Regions from separate parts of the Promicromonospora sp. NPDC060271 genome, predicted to be linked through region 2. Evidence: riboswitches for the same ligand, from Rfam matches in the RefSeq annotation. Region 2 holds a riboswitch; each other region holds the start of a gene.
The links. Region 2 has a riboswitch for S-adenosylmethionine ahead of ACFWE2_RS07560 (LLM class flavin-dependent oxidoreductase). Riboswitches for the same ligand answer to the same signal wherever they lie in the genome.
Positions count from the first base shown of each region.

Region 1: another riboswitch for S-adenosylmethionine. It lies ahead of ACFWE2_RS19195 (aminotransferase class V-fold PLP-dependent enzyme); the one in region 2 lies ahead of ACFWE2_RS07560 (LLM class flavin-dependent oxidoreductase).
Region 3: another riboswitch for S-adenosylmethionine. It lies ahead of metE (5-methyltetrahydropteroyltriglutamate--homocysteine S-methyltransferase); the one in region 2 lies ahead of ACFWE2_RS07560 (LLM class flavin-dependent oxidoreductase).

Region 1 covers NZ_JBHXBG010000140.1:2,152-6,565, forward strand. The annotation lists gene ACFWE2_RS19190 (amidase) at 1-429, shown strand, start outside; gene ACFWE2_RS19195 (aminotransferase class V-fold PLP-dependent enzyme) at 478-1,899, opposite strand; SAM riboswitch class IV at 1,931-2,044, opposite strand; gene ACFWE2_RS19200 (hypothetical protein) at 2,089-2,259, opposite strand; gene ACFWE2_RS19205 (rhodanese-like domain-containing protein) at 2,502-2,951, shown strand; gene ACFWE2_RS19210 (O-succinylhomoserine sulfhydrylase) at 2,948-4,213, shown strand; gene ACFWE2_RS19215 (glycoside hydrolase family 3 N-terminal domain-containing protein) at 4,348-4,414, opposite strand, start outside.
Region 2 covers NZ_JBHXBG010000032.1:4,599-9,012, reverse strand. The annotation lists gene ACFWE2_RS07570 (O-acetylhomoserine aminocarboxypropyltransferase/cysteine synthase family protein) at 1-1,066, opposite strand, end outside; gene ACFWE2_RS07565 (rhodanese-like domain-containing protein) at 1,063-1,428, opposite strand; gene ACFWE2_RS07560 (LLM class flavin-dependent oxidoreductase) at 1,495-2,658, opposite strand; SAM riboswitch class IV at 2,958-3,069, opposite strand; gene ACFWE2_RS07555 (GH92 family glycosyl hydrolase) at 3,311-4,414, opposite strand, start outside.
Region 3 covers NZ_JBHXBG010000065.1:15,946-20,359, forward strand. The annotation lists gene ACFWE2_RS12130 (LysR family transcriptional regulator) at 1-762, opposite strand, end outside; gene ACFWE2_RS12135 (type 1 glutamine amidotransferase domain-containing protein) at 844-1,548, opposite strand; SAM riboswitch class I at 1,840-1,942, shown strand; gene metE (5-methyltetrahydropteroyltriglutamate--homocysteine S-methyltransferase) at 1,951-4,371, shown strand.

The DNA of each region.
Region 1 (4,414 bases), on a different contig from region 2:
AGGCTGGAGCCGCTGACGCGGTGGCTGATCCGGTCGGGTCGCGAGGTGCCCGCGCGGCAGCTCGCCGAGGCGGTGCGCACGCTCACCGCCTTCGAGCGGTCCCTGGTGACGCAGGTCAGCGCGTACGACGCCGTGCTGACGCCCGCCCTCGCCCTCACGCCCCGGCCCATCGGCTGGTACGACGCCGAGGACCCCGAGCGGAACTTCGAGCAGCAGTGCCAGTACACGCCGTTCACGTCGATGCTCAACGTCGCGGGACTGCCGGCGATCACCGTGCCGACGCACTGGACCGAGGCCACCCCCGAGGCGCCGGCGGGCCTGCCGATGGGCGTGCAGATCGTCGGCAGGCCGGGCGGCGAGCTCACCCTGCTGGCGCTGGCGGCCCAGCTGGAGGCGGAGCTCCCCCGCCCGCGCACGTTCCCCCTCTGACGTGTCAGACGTGCAGGTCACTCGGGTGACCTGCCCGTCTGACACGTGCTACGCCTCGTCCGGGAGGCAGCCGAAGTTCTCGTCGAAGCCCAGGGCGGCGGTCGCCAGCAGGCCGGCGAGCCCTGAGCCCTCCGGGACGGGGCGCGGGTCGTCGGTCACGACCCAGAGCCCGTCGACGACGTCGTACCCGGCCTGCGGGCCCTCGGCCACCAGCCGGCCCACCGCCGAGATCAGGCGCTCGACCTCCTCGCCTGCGGTGCCGACGCCGACCGAGGCGCGCACCGCACCGGCGTCGAACCCGAGGCGGCCGAGCAGCGGGTGGGCGCAGAACCGGCCGTCGCGCACGCCGATCCCGTGCTCGGCGGACAGGTATGCCGCCACGAGGCCCGGGTCGTAGCCCGCCACGGTGAACGTCACCACGCCCACCGGGTCGACGGCGTCTGCCCACACGCGCACGACCTCGACGCGGTCGATCGCCTCGAGCCCCGACACGAGCCGACGGCGGAGCGCGTTCTCGTGCGCCGCGACGTCGGCGGGAGCGAGCGCGGCGAGCTCCTCGCACGCCGCTGCCAGCGCCACCGCACCGATGACGTTGGGGGATCCGGCCTCGTGCCTGGCGGGGCCCTCGTGCCATTCGGTGCCTGCCACCCGCACGCGCCGCACGGCGCCGCCGCCCGCGAGATACGGCGTGCCTGCGTCGAGCCAGTCGCGGCGGCCCACCAGCGCGCCCGCGCCGAACGGGGCGTAGGTCTTGTGCCCGGAGAAGGCGAGGTAGTCGACGCCGGTGGTCTCCAGGGAGATGCGGCGGTGGGGTACGAGCTGGGCGCCGTCGAGCACCACGCGGGCGCCGTACTCGTGAGCGATCGCGACGATCTTGTCGACCGGGAGCGACTCCCCCGTCACGTTGGAGGCGCCGGTGAGGGCGAGGAGGGCGAACGGGCGTCCCGCGGCGGCGGCGTCGGACAGCTCCTCGCGGATCTGGTCGAGCGTCTCGGCGACCGTCGCGCCACCGGTCACCACGGTCGCGTCGGTACCGCGCTGCCAGGGCAGCAGGTTCGCGTGGTGCTCGACGTCGAGCACGAGCACCCGGCCCGGCGCGCCGTCGGCCTGCGCGGGGATGCAGCCGGCCAGCAGGTTGAGGGAGTCGGTCGTGTTCCGCGTGATGATCGTCAGGTCGTCCTCGCGGGCGCCGACGAACGCACCGATGGTGCGGCGGGCGGTCTCGTAGAGCGCTGTGCTCACCTGGGAGAGGTACCCGGCGCCGCGGTGCACGCTGGCGTACAGGGGCAGCACCTGGGTGACGCGGTCGGCCACGGCCTGCAGGGCCGGCGCCGACGCGGCGACGTCGAGGTTCGCGTACGGGACCCGGCTGCCGTCCACCAGCGGGACGAGCGTCTCGCCGCCGACGACGGGCCGCAGCGGGGCGACGTCGGCGACCGCGCCGTCACGGGTGAGGGTGGTTGCAGACATGACGTCCTCCAGCACAGTCCTGGGGGAGGTTCCCCCGCGCTTGCCACGCGCGGCTGCACGCGGCCAGGTCGTCACCCGGGGCACCCCACCGCGGTAGGAGGGTTGCCGACCAGCGAGCCGGGGCTTGACGCTGGCACTCATGACCTGACGTCATCCTGTGCTGCGGCAAAATTCCTGTCAACGCTCGTCTCAGATACTGGTCTCACGATCCGGTCGCTCCGGCTGTGAGATGAGCGCGGCGATCCGGTCGGCGTCGGCCCGGTACATCGCGGAGTGCTCACGCACCTCGGCCGGCCACGCCGGCACCGGCCAGCCGGGGACGTCGCCGGTCAGCTCCCGGTCGTCCCTGGCTTCATCCACAGGGCTATCCACAGCTTCCACAGGCTTGTCCACAGTGCCATCCACACCGCGACCCTAGCCCCGACCAGAGTGCGAGACAGCATCCCACCTACCGGACGTCGTGTCGTAGGATCAAAGCGACCATCCCGAGCGGCCGAGTGACGTGGCACGACGACGCCGCAGCAACCCAGCGTTCCCGCCCTGTCATACCGGCCTGGCGAGAACGGACGAGGGTGCTACCGCCACGACCGATGGAGGAGCACATGAGCGTCCCCGCGCACAGCGAAGCCCGCCCCGCCGACGGCTACGCCGGCGACCTCACGCCCCAGCAGGCCTGGGACCTGCTCGCCGCGGACCCGGCCGCCACCCTCGTGGACGTCCGCACCGAGGGCGAGTGGCGCGCTATCGGCATCCCCGACACCGCCTCGCTCGAGAAGCAGCCGGTGTTCAGCGAGTGGGTGCGGGCCGGCGGCCGCCCCAACCAGCAGTTCCTGGAGGAGCTCAAGGCCGCGGGCGTGACGGACGGTCCGGTCGTGTTCCTGTGCCGCTCCGGCCAGCGTTCGATCGGCGCGGCACGGCTCGCCACGGCGGCAGGCATCGCGCCGTCGTACAACGTGCTGGAGGGCTTCGAGGGTGCGCCCGGCGCCGACGGCGTCCGCGACCAGCAGGGCTGGAAGGTCGCCGGGCTGCCCTGGACGGAGGGCGCTCAGTGACGGTCACCGGAGCCTTCCCGCCCGACGCGACCCCCGGCGGGTCCGGCCGCAAGCCGCTCCCCCGGCACGTCCGACCCGCGACGCTCGCCGTCCGCGGCGGTCACCAGCGGACCGAGTTCCAGGAGACGGGCGAGGCGCTGTTCCTCACCCAGGGCTACGTCTACGACTCGGCGGCCGAGGCGGAGGCCGCCTTCGCCGGCGACCTCGACCGGTTCGTCTACTCGCGCTACGGCAACCCGACGGTCCACACGTTCGAGGAGCGTCTGCGCCTGCTGGAGGGCGCTGAGGCCTGCTACGCGACGGCGACCGGGATGTCAGCGGTCTTCACGTCGCTCGCCGCGCTCGTGCAGTCCGGATCGCGGATCGTCGCGGCCCGGGCCCTGTTCGGGTCCAGCGTCGTGATCTTCGAGGAGGTCTTCAAGAAGTGGGGCGTGCGCACCGACTACGTGGACGGGCACGTGCTCGCCCAGTGGGAGGAGGCGCTCTCGACGCCCGCCGACGTCGTGTTCTTCGAGACGCCCTCCAACCCGATGCAGGACATCGTGGACGTGCGCGCCGTCGCCGACCTCGCGCACGCCGCCGGGGCGACCGTCGTGCTCGACAACGTGTTCGCCACCCCGCTGCTGCAGCGGCCGCTGGAGCTGGGCGCCGACGTCGTCGTCTACTCCGCGACCAAGCACATCGACGGGCAGGGGCGTGTGCTGGGCGGCGCCATCCTCGGCACCACCGAGTACGTGACCGGGCCCGTGCAGACGTTCATCCGCAACACCGGGCCGTCGCTCTCACCCTTCAACGCGTGGACGCTGATCAAGGGGCTGGAGACGCTGCCGGTGCGGCTCGCGGCACAGGGCGCGAGCGCGCTCGCCGTCGCGCGGGCCCTGGAGGAGCTGCCAGGGGTGGGCACCGTGCGCTACCCGTTCCTCGACTCCCACCCGCAGGCCGAGCTCGCTCGCGCGCAGATGAGCGGGGGCGGCACCGTGGTCACGTTCGACCTCGCGGTGCCGGAGGGCACGGACGCCGAGACCGCGAAGAAGCGGACCTTCGGGTTCCTCGACGCGCTCCAGGTGATCGACATCTCGAACAACCTCGGGGACGCGAAGTCGCTCGTCACGCATCCCGCGACCACCACGCACCGCAAGCTCGGTGCGGTGGGGCGCGCCGCCGTTGGCATCGCGGAGACGACCGTGCGACTGTCGGTAGGCCTGGAGGACACGCTCGATCTGATCGAGGATCTGGAGCAGGCGTTGGCTGTTTCGCGCTGAGTTTTTCTGGTTCCGTCCGGGGTGGGGGAAGGAGAGGTGCGGCCGGCCGTCAAGCCGTAGCCGAGGGCCCCTGGGGCCCGTGAGCGAGGCCGGCCGCACCTCTCCTTCCCCCACCCCTCGTAGGTCAGGTCGGGTCAGTCTTCGCTTGCCTCTTTCAAGAGGCGGAGGGCTTGGGCCTTCTTGCCCTCCAGCTCGGCCACG
Region 2 (4,414 bases):
CGGGCAGGTAGCGCTTGGCCAGGGCGTACGACGGGCTCGAGTCCAGCCCGCAGTAGTCCACGGACGCGACCTCAGGCCGGAACGCCAGCCACCGCGCGACCTCCAGCGCCGTCGCGCTCTGCCGCGCCACCCGCAACGACAGGGTCTCGATCCCCTGCCCCACGAGGAAGGCGTTCAGCGGGGACGGTGTGGGGCCGAACCGCGGCGCCACCGTCTCGCGCGCGTACGCCAGGCGGGCCAGGCCGCCGTGGCGTGCGGCCACGCTCGCCCCTCCGGTGCGCGACGGCGCCACGAGGTGCGGGTAGAGCGCGCCCGACGCGGCGGCGTCGAACGTCCCGGAGTCGACGACGACGCCGCCCAGCACCGAACCGTGCCCGGCCAGGAACTTGCTCGCGGAGTGCACCACGACGTCGGCCCCGTGCTCGATCGGACGCAGCAGGTAGGGCGTGGCGAGCGTGTTGTCCACGACGAGCGCCAGCCCGTTGGCGTGCGCGACGTCGGCCACGGCAGCGAGGTCGGGCAGGTCGTTGCGGGCGTTGGGGATCGACTCGAGGAACAGCACCCGGGTCTCGGGGCGGATCGCGCGCTCCCACGCGGCCGGGTCGGCGGCGTCGTCGACGAAGTCGGCCTCGATGCCGAGGCGCGGCAGGTTCTCCAGGAGCAGCCCGCGCGTCCCCTCGTACAGGCTGGCGGCGGCCAGCACACGCTGCCCGGCCGCGACCAGGCCGAGCAGCGCGACGGTGACGGCCGCCTGGCCGCTCGCCACGAACAGGGCGTCCGCACCGCCCTCGAGCGCCGCGATCCGGCGCTCGACCGCGGTGGTGGTCGGGTTGCCGGTGCGGGTGTAGGCGTAACCCTGGCCTCCGCCGAAGTGGCCGCCTGCCTGCTCCCACTCCTCGAACTCGAACCCGGCGGTCAGGTAGACCGGCGTGGCGCGTGGGGTCGGACGGCGCTCCGGTGCGGTGCTCCGTGCGGCGCTCTGTGACGCGCTCTGTGCGGCGCCGGCCCCTCCGGCGTCGCGCTCCGCGCCGCCTGCGTGCACCTGCCGGGTGGCGAACCCGGTCATGGCGCAGCGCTCGGTGCGGCGCTCGGCTCGGGCTCGGTCGCGGGCAGGCCGGCGTCCTTCCAGGCAGGGAACCCGCCCTCGACGTGCGAGACGTCGGTGTAGCCGCGCGCCGCGAGCGCCTCGGCGACCGGGCCGGAGCCGTCGACCGAGCCGCACACGACGACGACCGGTGTGTCGAGGGTGATCGCGGGGTTGTCCGACGGCCCGAACAGCGCGTCGAGGTTGCTCCGGTCGACGAGCGTGGCGCCGGGGATCTCGCCGGTCGCCGCCCGGCCCGCCGCGGAGCGGACGTCGATCAGCAGCGCGCCGCCCGCAACCTTGGCGCCGGCGTTCTCAGGGTTGCGCAGCTCAGGGGTGCTCATGATGTTCTCCTCAAGGATCGATGGTTGACGGCGGCCCGTCGGGGGGCCGCCGCCCAGGGGTAGCCGTCAGGCGCTCAGCAGCCGGCCCGTCGGCAGCGCGCGGGAAGCGGCGGCGCCGTCGCGCAGCCCGAGCGATCCACGCAGCGTGGTCTCCGTGCGCTCGGTACGGAACAGCCCGGCCCGCTGCAGGGCCGGCACGAGGTGGTCGGTGATCGCGTCGAGGTCCGCGCTGAGTGACGACGGGCGCAGCAGGAACCCGTCGGCGGCGCCGACGGCGGCCCAGTCGGCGACGAGGACCGCCAGCTCGTCCGGCGTGTCCGCGACGACGTGCGCGCCGCGCCCGGGCTCCGGACCTTCGAGCGCCTCGACGAGCTCCAGCCGGGCCTGGGCGCTGGCCCGTTCGGCGGCGAGCACCACGTACACCTCGGCGAGCACCCGCAACTCCTCCGGGTCGCGTCCGGCGGACAGCGCCGAGTCGCGCACGAGCCGCCGCAGCCGGACCGCCTGTGCGGCGTCTCGCACGGCGATCCGCACGACGTCGGCGGTGCGCCCCGCCAGCCTGGCGCTCGCCTCGGAGCGCACGCGCAGGACGACCGGCGGACGCACCCGGGACAGTGCCGCCCCGCCACGGTTCGGGCGGCTGCGGATCGCGAACCGGATGCCGTCGTGGTCGACGCGGAAGCGGCCCTCGGCGTCGAGCTCGACCGCGCCCGAGCCGGTGCCGGGCCGACCCGTCCACACCCGGTGCACGGACTGGATGCCCAGCTCGACCCGGGACGCCCAGGCCTCGTCGGGCTCGGGGACCGCCGTCTGCCGGACGGCCTGCCAGCCCGCCCGGCCGCTGCTCGCGCGGTCGACGCTGCTGAGGGCGACGGCGGTGTGCGCCGCCTCGGTGTGGACGGTGTCGACGGCGGCGACCAGGCCGATCCCCGTCGTGACCCGGGCCGCGCGAGCCGCCGCGACCACGGTGTCGAGCCGAGCGGTCACCTGGCCACGGCCGGGGTGCAGCAGGAAGCCCTCGTCGAGGGTGACGAGGTCGAGCAGCGCACGGTCGGCGGTGCGGACGAGCTGGAGGAAGCGTTCGCCGTCGAACGCGCGGGGCGGGATCGGGCCGCGGGCGCGGTGCGCGCCGGGACGGGCACCGGCCGAGGTGAGGTCCACGCCGAGCACGACGGGACGGAGCGAGGAGGAGGCGGAGGTGATGGAGGTGGGCTGCGGTGGGTACGGCACGGCGGGGCTCCGTTCGGGGCTACGGCTGCGCGGCGGCACCCGGGCGTCCCAGCCGGCGGCGCACGGTCTGCGCACTTCGGCATTGCTGGGTCACCCCGGGAGCGTGGCTGCCGGAAGGTATGGGAGGAGGAGGGTCGAGGTCTGCCGCGGTCAGCGGACGGAGCGGCGACAACACATGCCCGTGCGCGGGGCAGCACCGGCCCGCGGGGAGATGTTCCAGGACGGCAGGGACACGTGGACGGCGGGGGCAGCGCTCCGGGTCATCGTCGTTCTCCTCACCTGCTCGCCCAGCGGCGAGCGACGCGTGTTGTCATCCGCCGGACGGCGGTGGCCTGGTCCTCACCCGGGGCACCCACCCGCGCGGGGGGTTGCCGTCCGACCAGCCGGGGCTTCGCGTCGGAGCTCATGACCTGTCCAGGATTACTACATCTTTCCGATCGGATTAGTGCGGTTCTTCTGGATGTCAGAGAACATACGAATGGAACCGATAGAAGTCAACGATCCATGGTCAGATCTCACATACCGGAACCGCGCGGGACCGCCGGGAAAGACCACGCGGGGCAGGTGTGTTGCTGAGAGTGGACGTCGTCTACTCTCAGCAACACACTCCGCGGGGTACCTGTTCTCCCGGCCCACCCCTCAGCGCCTCGGTTCAGTCGGCGAGCAGCTCCACCTGGGCGAGCACGCCGCCCTCGCCGGTCTCCAGCCTCAGGCCGGTCAGCGGTACCGGCTCGGCCAGCACGAACGGGCGCAGATGACCCGGCCAGGGCCACTGCTCGCCGGACCGCTCATCCAGCACGCGGCCGTCGTCCGCGACCAGGCGCCACGCCGACGGCGGCTGCCGATCCGGCCCCGCAGACGACGTCAGCGTGTACGCACGGAGCACGGCACCCTCCGGGACGTTGCCGAACGGACGCCACTCGAGCACACCCGCTACCTCGGCGGCCGTCGTCAGGTCGCCGTCCGTCAGCCGTGGCAGGGGCCCGTCGACGCCGTGCCAGCCGCCGTCGGCCCGCTGCCACGGCCGGACCGGCTCGCCGTCCGGGCCGCTGCCCGCACCCGCCGGGCCCGCCGACGCCGGCATGCCCCAGCTCGTCGGCGTCCCGGACATGGCGAACCGGAGGGTCGCTCCCCCGGTCAGGTCGCCGTGCTCCACCGACGGCGCCTCCACCGCCCGGGCCGCGCCATCGACGTCCGACAGCTCCAGCCCCGCCACGTACCAGCGGTCGGCCGCGCCCGGTGCCTCGACCACGAGGTCGCCGTCGGGCCGGTGCACCACCGCGCGCTCGAAGAGCGGCGAGCCGACCGCCCAGCGCGAGGACCCGATCTCCAGCGGGTACAGCCCCAGGGCGGACAGGACGTACCAGGCCGACATCTCGCCGTTGTCCTCGTCGCCGTGGTAGCCCTGCCCGATCTCGTTGCCGGTCCACAGCCGGGCCAGGACCTCGCGCACGGTCCCCTGCGTGCGGTCCGGCCGGCCGGCGAACAGCCACGCGTAGGCGATGTGATGGGACACCTGGTTGGACTGGCCGAACTGGCCCATCCGGACGTCGCGCGCCTCGACCATCTCGTGGATCACGGACCCGTAGGTGCCTGGCTTGTCCGCCCGCTCCGGCGTGGCGAAGAACCGGTCCAGCAGCCGCTCCAGCCCCGCGCGGCCGCCGTGCAGGGCGGCCAGGCCCGCGCCGTCGTGCACCGGGTGGAACAGGAAGTTCCACGCGTCGGACTCGGTGTAGTCGCCGCCCCACTCGTCCGG
Region 3 (4,414 bases), on a different contig from region 2:
GCCGCTCTCCAGCGCCTGCGCGACGAGGTACCGCGGCAGCACCGAGACGCCGGCCCCGGCGGTCACCGCCGCCAGCACCGCGCGCAGGTCCGGGACCACGAGGGACGTCGTGTTGGGCGGCCTGCGGCCGAACTCGCTGCGCCAGTAGCGGCGCACGATCGGGAGCTCCTCCGCGTAGGCGACCAGCGGCAGGTGCGACAGCGCGACGACCGGGTCGGCGGCGAGCCGCACGGGGTCGACCGTGTGGGCCAGCGACGCCGGGCCCACGAGCAGGAACTCCTCGTCGACCAGCGGCGTCGCCACGACGGCGTCCTGCCGGGGGCGTACCGACGCCACGACCAGGTCGAGGTGGCCGGCGGCCAGCGCGGCCAGCAGCTCGTCCCCGAGGCCGAGCGCGACCCGGACCTGCAGGCCCTGGGCGACCAGGGGCGCGAGGGCGGGCAGCGCCCGAACGGTCATCATCTCGGCCGCGCCGCCGATCCGGACGAGCCCCCGGACCGCCGGGGTCGCGTCCCCAGGGCCCAGCGCGGCCCGGAGCTCGTCCACGTGCAGTCCGACCTGGGCGGCCAGCGCAACGGCCCGCTCGGTGGGCTCGGCGCCCTTGCGCGACCGCACGAACAGCCGCGCCCCGAGCTGTTCCTCGAGCCGCGCGAGCTGCCCCGTGACGGCGGGCTGGCTCACGCCCAGGCGCTCCGCCGCGGCGGACAGTGAGCCGGTGCGGTAGACCTCCAGGAACGTCGCGAGGAGGTCGAGTCCCGGCACCCGCGTCACCATCCGTCCCCCGAAGTTGCGGCCCAGCCTTGCCTGGTGCTCAGGCTAACCGTGCCGGCCCGACGGCGGGTGTCAGCGTCCGGCGAGCGCCTCGAGCACCGCCTCGGCTGTCGCGGTGCTGGACCGGGGGTTCTGCCCGGTGATGAGGTTGCCGTCCTGGACCACTGTGCTGCTCCAGGGCGCGCCGGTCCTGACGACGGCGCCCCGTTCGCGCAGCTCGGTCTCCACGAGGAACGGCGCGCCGTCCCCGAGGCCGCCCTGGCGCTCCTCCTCGTCCGTGAAGGAGGTGAGCTCGCGTCCCGCATAGGCGAAGGCGCCGTCCGGGGTCTCGGCGCTCAGCAGCGCGGCGGCGCCGTGGCAGAGCGCGGCCACCGTCGTCCGCCGCGTGTTCGCGGCGACCAGCAGCCGGCCGAGGTCGGCGTCGGACACGAGGTCGGCCATGGGGGCATGGCCACCGGGGATGTAGATGGCGTCGTAGTCGTCGACGCGGACGTCGGCCAGCGCGAGCGGGTGGGCGAGCTGGTCCGCGATGGAGTCCAGGTAGGCGCGGAACTCCGCGGCGTCGGCGGCGGCCACGCCACCTCGTTCGTCCAGGCTGATCTCGTCGACGGTTGGCCGCACGCCGCCGGGCGTCGCGAGGTCGACCGTGGCACCGGCGGCGGTCAGCGTGCGGTGCGACGCGGCGACCTCCTCGGCCCAGTAGCCGGTGGGGTGCGCGGTCCCGTCGGCCAGGCGCAGGCTGTTCGCGGCGGACAGGACCATCAGGATCTTCGGCATCGTGGTTGCGACCTTCTCTGTGCGGGGATGCTGTGTGGGGAGAACGCCAGCATCCATCACCGAATGCCGAGCCGGCCGGGCACTGCCATAACTCTGCTTATGGCACCGACTTGACCATGCACCTGCTGCCAGATCGGGGCCTCGCCTGGCAGCAACCGCATGGTCGTCGGGCGACCCGCAGATCGACCGCGCCGCTTGGCCCACTTTTCGGCCGCTCACCAGCCACGACGCGATCGTCTTGAGGGGTGGACGCTTTTCCGCTCACATCGCGGTCATGCTTACGATCCAGGTCAATCATCCAGAGCGGTCGAGAGTCCTGGCTCAACGACACCGCAGCAACCTGCCTCCGGAGCGCCAATTCCGGGCAAGGTGCTAACGCCAGGTCCGATGGAGCTGATACGCATGGCAGTCGAGTTCACGCACCTTCCCCCCGCCACGATCCTGGGCTACCCGCGCATCGGCCGACGGCGCGAGCTCAAGCGCGCTGTCGAGTCGTTCTGGGCCGGGCGCACCACGGCCGACGAGCTGGAGGCCACAGCCCGTGACCTGCGGCTGACCACGGCCCGGCATCTCGCCGGGCTGGGCCTGGACGGCACGGCCGCCGTCCCCGGCTCGTTCTCGTTCTACGACCAGGTGCTCGACGTCGTCGCCCTGCTGGGCGCGGTGCCCGAGCGGTTCCGGGACCTGGTCCCGGCAGGCTCGACCGACGAGAGCGCCGGCGCTCTCTCCCTGGAGGGCTACTTCACGCTGGCCCGCGGCGAGGGCGACAAGCCGCCGCTCGAGATGACCAAGTGGTTCGACACGAACTACCACTACCTCGTCCCGGAGATCGGGCCGGACACCCCGATCGGGTTCGTGGACGACCGCGTCGTGCGCCAGTTCACGGAGCTCGCCCGGCCCGCCGACGACGGCCAGGCAGTCGTGACCCGCCCCGTCCTGGTGGGCCCGGTGACGTTCCTGCTGCTCAGCAAGGCAGCCGACAAGGCACCCGAGGGCTTCCGCCCGCTGGACCGGCTCGACGACGTCGTCGCCGCCTACGCCGACGTGCTGCGCGCCCTGGCCGCCGCGGGCGCGCCCTGGGTACAGCTCGACGAGCCCGCCCTGGTCACGGACCTGCTGGACGTCCCGTTCTCCGAGGTGGCCGACGCCGTGCGCCGGGCCTACACGCGGCTCGCCACCGACCTCTCCCCCACCGCCTCCGACGCGGCCGGCGCGGACGGCCCGGCCGAGCGTCCCGCGATCCTGGTCACGGCGCCGTACGGCGACCTGCGCAGCGAGGCCGGCGACGGGCTCGCGCTGCTGGCGGGCACGGACGTCGAGGCGATCGCCGTCGACCTCGTCAAGGGCGCCGTCCCGACCGGCCCCGTCCCGGGCCTGGCGACCAAGACCCTGGTGGCCGGCGTCATCGACGGGCACAACATCTGGCGCGCCGACCTCGACGCCCGCCTGACCACGCTCGAAGGCCTGACCGCGCCGGGCACGGGGCTCGGGGCCGGGGCGGTCGCCGTCGGCACCTCGACCTCTCTGCTGCACGTGCCGCACGACGTCGCCGACGAGCCGCGCCTCGACGCGGGCCTGAAGTCATGGCTCGCGTTCGCCGACCAGAAGGTCGCCGAGGTCGTCACGCTGGCGGCCGGCCTGACCGCCGGCCGGCCGGCGGTCGCCGACGCGCTCGCCGAGTCGACGGCGGCCGTACGGTCCCGCGCCCAGGCGCCCGGCGTCGTCGTACCGGAGGTGCGGGAGCGGACCGCTGCGCTGACCGCCGCCGACGTCGAACGCGCGCCGTACGCCGAGCGGGCCGCGGCCCAGCAGGCGAGGCTCGACCTGCCGCCGCTGCCGACCACCACCATCGGCTCGTTCCCGCAGACGGCGGAGATCCGCAGGACCCGGGCGGCCTGGGTGCGCGGTGAGCTGTCCGACGCCGAGTACACGGCCGCCATGCGCGCCGAGATCGCGAGCACCGTCGCCCTCCAGGAGGAGCTGGGCCTGGACGTGCTGGTGCACGGCGAGCCCGAGCGCAACGACATGGTGCAGTACTTCGCGGAGCAGCTCGACGGCTTCGTGACGACGGTGCACGGCTGGGTGCAGTCGTACGGGTCGCGCTGCGTGCGCCCGCCGATCCTGTGGGGCGACGTGTCCCGGCCCGCGCCGCTGACCGTGGAGTGGACCGCGTACGCGGCGTCGCTCACCGACAAGCCGGTCAAGGGCATGCTCACGGGCCCGGTCACCATCCTGGCGTGGTCGTTCGTCCGCGACGACCTGCCGCTGGGCGACACGGCCGACCAGGTCGCCCTGGCCCTCCGCGACGAGGTGACGGACCTGGAGGAGGCGGGCATCGGCGTCGTGCAGGTGGACGAGCCCGCACTGCGCGAGCTGCTGCCGCTGCGCAAGGCCGACCACCCCGGCTACCTCGACTGGTCGGTGCGCTCGTTCCGGCTCTCGACCGCCGGGGCCGGCACCGCGACCCAGGTGCACACGCACCTGTGCTACTCGGAGTTCGGCCAGGTCATCGGCGCGATCGACGGTCTGGACGCCGACGTGACGTCGGTCGAGGCGGCGCGGTCCCGCATGGAGATCGTGCCCGAGCTGGCCGACGCGGGCTACGGGCGCGGCATCGGGCCGGGCGTCTACGACATCCACAGCCCGCGCGTGCCGTCGGTCGAGGAGGTGACCGAGCTCGTGCGGCTCGCCGCCAAGTCGATCGACCCGCGCCTGGTCTGGGTCAACCCGGACTGCGGCCTCAAGACGCGCGCCTACGCGGAGACCAAGGAGTCGCTCCGCAACCTGGTGCGCGCAACTGAAGAGGTCCGAGCCACCCTCTGACCCCTCGTTGAGTGCTGGATATTCGCCCCGCAACGCCCGTTGG